One region of the Faecalibacterium sp. Marseille-Q4137 genome, then DNA from elsewhere that is predicted to be linked to it. Evidence: predicted binding sites of a transcription regulator. Region 1 holds the regulator's gene; the other holds the start of a gene.
What was found. Region 1 encodes HrcA, which represses chaperone genes, less so after heat shock. Its sites were predicted from a motif close to TGTTAGCACTCNNNNNNNNNGAGTGCTAACA; they were not measured.
Positions count from the first base shown of each region.

Region 2: htpG (molecular chaperone HtpG) is a predicted target of HrcA. The motif match lies at 1,358-1,388, and genes of this name have one in related genera.

Region 1 covers NZ_JAFREK010000016.1:41,332-44,743, forward strand. Annotated here, with positions in the region: gene J3353_RS08210 (Fic family protein) at 1-309, shown strand, start outside; gene J3353_RS08215 (stage V sporulation T C-terminal domain-containing protein) at 417-959, shown strand; gene hrcA (heat-inducible transcriptional repressor HrcA) at 1,312-2,385, shown strand; gene grpE (nucleotide exchange factor GrpE) at 2,382-3,011, shown strand; gene dnaK (molecular chaperone DnaK) at 3,114-3,412, shown strand, end outside.
Region 2 covers NZ_JAFREK010000032.1:14,818-18,229, reverse strand. Annotated here, with positions in the region: gene J3353_RS12050 (ABC transporter ATP-binding protein/permease) at 1-95, shown strand, start outside; gene J3353_RS12045 (HD domain-containing protein) at 213-719, opposite strand; gene J3353_RS12040 (hypothetical protein) at 756-1,187, opposite strand; gene htpG (molecular chaperone HtpG) at 1,475-3,403, shown strand.

The sequences.
Region 1 (3,412 bases):
CACTGGCATGAGGAGGAAAATGACCCGACACCGTTCATCAAATATATGCTGGCGGTGATCTGCTCCTGTTATCAGGATTTTGAGCAGCGGGTCGATCTGGTTGGCGGGGGACAGAAGCGCGTGACGGCGTACGAACGAGTGCGCAGTTATGCGATGGAAAAGCTGGGAGCCTTTACAAAACAGGAGGCCGCAGAGGCCTGCCCGGGCTTTGGTACAAGCTCGATTGAAAGCGCGCTGAAAAAACTGACAGAGGAGGGCGTTCTGGAGAGGATCGGCGCGGGCAGAAAGACGCAGTATGTGCGCAGGTAAGGCTCCGGCAGGAGCTGAATGAATAATTCCCTTCCTGTTTCCACAGAATAACCATACTTCACAGAAATCTGGAAGCAAAACCGGAACATGGAAAGGAAGGGAACCTTATGAAAGCAACCGGCATCGTGCGCCGCATCGATGAGCTGGGGCGGGTGGTCATCCCCAAGGAGATCCGCCGCACCCAGCGCATCCGCAGGGGAGACCCGCTGGAGATCTTTACAACGGGGGACGGTGAGGTCATCTTCAAAAAGTATTCGCCCATGGGGGAACTGAGCGGGGTGACGGCCCAGTATGTGGATGTGCTGAGCAAGTGCTTTGCCCTGACGGCCTTTGTCTCAGACCGGGACCGCATTCTGGCGGCATCCGGTGCGGGCAGGCGGGATCTGGCCGACCGCAGCGTGAGCCAGCCGCTGGAAAAGCTGATGGACAGCCGCAAGCCCTACCAGAGCGATGGCAGCCCCGAAAAGGCGTTGCTGCCCTGTGAGGGCTCACCCCGGGCGCTGCTGTGCGCTGTGCCCATCATTGCGGCGGGGGATGTCACCGGCAGTGTGGGCCTGCTTACGGAGGACCGCACTGCCCAGCCCGATGCCGCCCAGCTCAAGGCGGTGAACGTGGCGGCGGCATTTCTGGCAAAGCAGATGGAGGAATAATACCTTATAATAGAGAAGCTGCTGCACAGAGCGATGTGTGGCGGCTTTTTTAGGTTGCGAACCCTCTCCGTCATTGCTTACGCAATGCCACCTCTCCCAAAGGGAGAGGCAAGACATCACAGAGGGCAGATGCTGCTGAATCTGGGATAGCCCTTGGCTCCCCCTTCGGGGGAGCTGGCAAAGCCGTCAGGCTTTGACTGAGAGGGTGTAGCCAGCTTTATGACAGAATTATGAATCTTTCAAAACTTTTCTGAGAAGCTATTGACAGCGCCGCAAAATTGGATATAATGGTCTTAGCACTCAGGAAGAAGGAGTGCTAAAGAACAAAAAGCGAACGAAGGAGGCAGGCGCTATGACGATGGATGCACGCAAACAGCGTGTCTTGCAGGCGATCGTTGCGCTGTATGGCCTCGAGGGCGAGCCCGTGGGCAGCAGTGTGCTGGCAAACTACTTTGATATGGCAGTTTCCAGTGCCACGCTGCGCAACGAGATGGCCGCGCTGACCAAGCTGGGTCTGCTGGAGCAGCCCCACACCAGCGCAGGCCGTGTCCCCAGTGCCAAGGGCTACCGTTATTATCTGGATCATCTTCTCACCGATGACCAGCCGCTGGACCGTGTGACCCGCGCCCGTGTGGACGCGGTGTTCGCGAGCCTTGACCACGAGCCGGAAAAGCTGGCACAGGGTGCCGCCAAGGCGCTGGCCGCCATCAGCGGCTGCACCGCCGCCGTCAGCACCCCCTGTGCTGAGGATCTCTGCATCGCCCACTACGAGGTGGTGCAGGTGGGCCGCAGCGCCGCAGCGGTGCTGGCTGTGACCACTGCCGGTTATGTCCGCACCCGTGTGGCGCGGGTCCGCACCGGTCTTTCCCGGGAAAATGCAGCGGCGCTTGCCGCCCTGCTCAACCGGAACCTGACCTTTGTGGCTCCTGTTGATCTGTCGCCCCGGCTCCTTGCAGAGCTGTGCAGCCAGATCAGCCCGGAGCTGGTGCCGGTGATCAGCGCCGCCGCCGCCATCCTGCAGGATTCCACCCAGCCCCATGTGTATCTGGGTGGTGAGCAGTACCTGCTGGACTGGCCCCAGCTGGACGGCAAGGTGGGCAGCATCCTGAGCCTGCTGAACGACGAAGAGCAGGCCGCCGCCCTCATTGCACCCCCGGCAGAGCAGAGCGAAAGCATCCTGCTGGGCGAGGATCTGGAACCTCAGATCCCCGGCCTGTGCATCGTGAGTGACCGGTATCTGGTGGGCGGAGGCCTCTGGGGCTCCGTGGCCCTCATCGGCCCCACCCGGATGCCCTTCCAGAAGCTGATGCCGCTGCTCCACACCTTTGCCGATCAGCTTGGCGAAGGAATGAGCGGCAAACGAAAAGATACCCCGCAGGCAGCCGCACCCCGGCGGACTGTGATCTATAAGGAGGACCTGGAATGAGCGAAGAAACAAAAAAGACCCCGCAGGCAGAAGAACCTGCCGTGGAGCCCAACACCGCCGAGCAGGCCGCCCCGGAAACTGCACCTGAGCAGGCAGCGGCTCCCGAGACGAACGCTGAAGCGGCAGACCCCAAGAAAAAGGATGGCTTCTTCAACAAGAAGGCCCGGGAGCTGGAGGCTGTGAAGGCAAAGCTGGACGCGGCTGAGAAGAATGCCAATCAGGCCAAGGATCAGCTGCTGCGGATGGCCGCTGAGTATGAGAACTACCGCAAGCGCTCCACCCGTGAGGCTGACCAGAAGTTCAACGACGGCGTGTCCTTTGCCGTGAACCAGATCATCCCCATTCTGGATACGCTGGAGATGGCGGCCAACGCCCCCACCACCGACGAGAATTACAAGAAGGGCGTGACCATGACGCTGGACAAAGCCGCCAAGGCGCTGAGCGTCCTCCATGTGGAGGAGATCGAGGCGCTGGGTAAGCCCTTTGACCCCAACTTTATGAATGCCGTGCAGCAGATCCCCGCCCCCGATGGGCAGGAGAGCGGCACCGTGATCACAGTTTACCAGAAGGGCTACAAGCTGGGCGATAAGATCGTCCGCCATGCCACCGTTGTTGTGGCAGAGTGATTTTGCAAGACCCCGCAAGGGTTTTCAAATATAACATCCGCTTGGTAACATTTGAGCATCATATAAACAAAAAACGTTCTGAATTTGAGAGGAGCTTTCATTATGAGTAAGATCATTGGTATCGACCTTGGTACTACCAACAGCTGCGTGGCTGTTATGGAGGGCGGCGAGCCCGTTGTTATCGCAAACTCTGAGGGTGCACGCACCACCCCGTCTGTTGTCGGCTTCACCAAGACCGGCGACCGTCTGGTGGGTCAGGTCGCAAAGCGCCAGGCCATCACCAACCCTGAGAACACGGTGGCTTCCATCAAGCGTTATATGGGCACCGACCACAAGGTGACCCTGAACGGCAAAGAGTACACTCCCCAGCAGGTCAGCGCTATGATCCTGCAGAAGCTGAA
Region 2 (3,412 bases), on a different contig from region 1:
TTGCATTGGCAACTGTGCTGACCATTCTGGGCGGCTTCATCCCCGCCAAAACCGCTTCCCGCTCTGACCCTGTCAAGGCTCTGAGAGCAGAATAAGATCACTTTTTCAAAGTGGCTGTTACACAAGCCCCAGCAAAAAAGACCAGAGTTGTTTCGCCAAAAGGCGTTACAACTCTGGTCTTTTGCTTTAATGTGAACAGTGCGGCGGCTTCTTTACCACTCTTCTTCGCCAGCGCCCACCCTTGTGCGGCGGAACATGCTCTCCACAATGGCGCAGTATTTATCCGCCAGACAGACGATGACCGCCTCGCGGCAGGTCGGGATATGGCGGAAAGTCAGGGGCCACATGTGGCTGGCAATGACGTTCTGCTCCTTTTTGGTAATGCCGAACACCCGCTGTGCATTCACACAGGCAGACCCCGGGTGGGAAAAGCCGTGCATCTCAAACAGATGCCGCAGGCCGTGGAAAGAGCCCTGCTTGTGCCAGTCATAGAGATAGAAATCATGGAGAAAAGCCCCCACGGCCAGCGTGGTCTCATCGGCTCCCAGATGGAAGCGGTGGTTGATCCAGCAGCTGACCACGACCACATTCTTGCAGTGCTGGTAGGTGGTCACATCACCGTGCTGGATAAACTCACGCATTTCCTGCACCTTGGGGTGATGGTCGTACTGTTCCAGAATAGCGGACAGGCGCTCCCGTTCCGTTTGTGAAAGCTGCATGGAAAATTCCCTTTCTTTTTGTCAGAAACGCCGGGCTCAGCTTCGCAGCTGAACCGGGTTGGAGCTGCCGAAGTTCTCAGCGGCCGAAGGATTTTCGCGGGTCAGGCTCAGGTCCACCAGATACTGCTTGCCGTCGCCCAGTGCTTCCAGCTCGGCCAGCTTGGCCTCGGCAGAAGCCTTGTCCGGGTACCACTGGATGAGGAAGAAGTTTTCCTCCTCCACGCCGTAATACAGCCACTGGCCGTCCGCCCGCAGCAGGTCGTCCAGATGATCCACCTCATCGCCATCGGTCAGGCCCAGGCCCTCCTCGGCGTAGACATTTTCAGGTTCCACCTGCAGCACTTCGATGACCTGAATGGCGCTCTGTAAGTATTCATCCTGCGAAATGCTCTTGTCCGAGCGTTCCCAGCCCGTCAGGAATGCCTGCATCAGCAGGTTCTTCACGGAGATCTCCGGCTTCATTGCCATAACATATTCCTCTTTCCTCGTTTGTTTCCGCTGACCAGTATACGCTAAAAATTGTGAAAGGTCAACTATTTCTTTATGAATTTTTTGTAGCAACGCACAAAAGGCATTTTGTTCCAGTTCATTTCTGAACTTTTTATGAAACCCCTTGATTTTTGACCCGCATCGGTGTATATTAGCACTCGAAAGATATGAGTGCTAAGAAGATGCAGCATCGGCTGCTTCTTTTGCATTGCCGCTCCTTTTGCGAGGGGCCGGATCTGAATACTGTACAAAAGAGGTTTTGTATTATGGCGAAGAAAGAATTTCAGGCTGAAAGCAAAAAGCTGATGGACATGATGATCAACTCCATCTACACCAACAAGGAGATCTTCCTGCGTGAGCTGATCTCCAACGCTTCGGATGCCATCGACAAACTTTATTATAAGAGCCTGACCGATCCTTCCGTGGGCATGAACAAGGGCGATTTCCGCATCCTGCTCACCCGCGACAAGGACAATCGCCTGCTGACTGTCTCCGATAACGGCATCGGCATGACCAAAGAAGAGCTGGAGCAGAACCTGGGCACCATCGCCCACTCCGGTTCTCTGGACTTCAAGAAGGACAACAAGGACGAGAACATCGACATCATCGGTCAGTTTGGCGTAGGCTTCTACTCCGCCTTCATGGTCGCCGACAAGGTCACCGTCATCTCCAAGGCATATGGTGCGGATGAGGCCTGGCAGTGGGAGTCCAGCGGTGCTGACGGCTACGAGCTGACCCCCGCTGAGAAGGAAACCGCCGGTACCGACATCATCCTGCACATCAAGGACAGCACCGATACCGACAATTACGAGAACTTCCTCGATGAATACGGCATCGTGGCCATCGTCAAAAAGTACAGCGATTATGTGCGCTATCCCATCCAGATGGAGCGGGAGAAGAGCCGCCAGAAGCCCGAACCCGATCCCAAGCCCGAGGACTACAAGCCGGAGTGGGAGACCTACACCGAGCTTGAGACCCTGAACAGCATGGTACCCATCTGGAAGAAGCAGAAGAGCGAGGTCACCGACGAGGAATACGCCAGCTTCTACAAGGATAAGTTCAACGATTATTCTGACCCCGCCCGCGTCATCGTGAGCCGCACCGAGGGCACCGCCAACTACAACGCCCTGCTGTTCGTGCCCAGCCACCGCCCCTATGATTTCTACACCAAGGAGTATGAGAAGGGTCTGGCTCTGTACGCATCCGGCGTGCTCATTATGGAAAAGTGCGCAGACCTGCTGCCCGATTACTTCAGCTTCGTCAAGGGCATTGTGGACAGCCAGGATCTGAGCCTGAACATCAGCCGTGAGATGCTGCAGAAGGACAACCAGCTCAAGCTGATCCACAACGCACTGGAAAAGAAGATCAAGAACGAACTGCACTCCATGCTGGTCAACGACCGCGAAAAGTACGAGGCATTCTGGAAGGAGTTCGGCCGCCAGATCAAGTTCGGCGCTTACTCTGATTACGGGATGCACGCTGAGCTGCTGCGCGACCTGCTGCTGTTCTGGTCTGCCAAGGAGCAGAAGATGGTCACCCTGCAGGAGTATGTGGACAAGATGCCTGCCGAGCAGAAGTTCATCTACTTTGCCGCCGGTGACTCCACCGATCGTCTGGCAAAGCTCCCCGCCGCCGAGCTGGTTCTGGACAAGGGCTATGATGTCCTGCTGCTGACCGAGGACGTGGATGAGTTCTGCCTGCAGATCATGCGCAGCTACCCCCGCAAGGATGCCGAGGGCAAGGACGGCACCGTGGAGTTCAAGAACGTCAACAGCGGCGATCTGGGCCTTGAGACCGAGGACGAGAAAAAGGCCGCTGAAGATGCCACCGCCGAGAACAAGCCCCTGTTCGATGCCATGAAGGACGCTCTGGACGGCAAGGTCAAGGAGGTCAAGGTCTCCACCCGCCTGAAGGATCACCCCGTCTGCCTGAGCGCCGACGGCCCCCTGTCCATCGAGATGGAGAAGGTGCTCTCCAAGCAGCCCGGCAGCGAGGGCGTGAAGAGCGACAAGGTGCTGGAGCTGAACATCAACCACCCCGTGTTCGCCGTGCTGAAGGCCGCACAGGAGGCCGGTGATACCGACAAGGTCAAGAAATACAGCAGCCTGCTCTATGCACAGGCACAGCTGATCGAGGGCCTGCCCGTGGATGATCCCGCCGCTTACGCCGAGGCCGTTTGCAGCCTGATGAAGTAATTTCCTTTC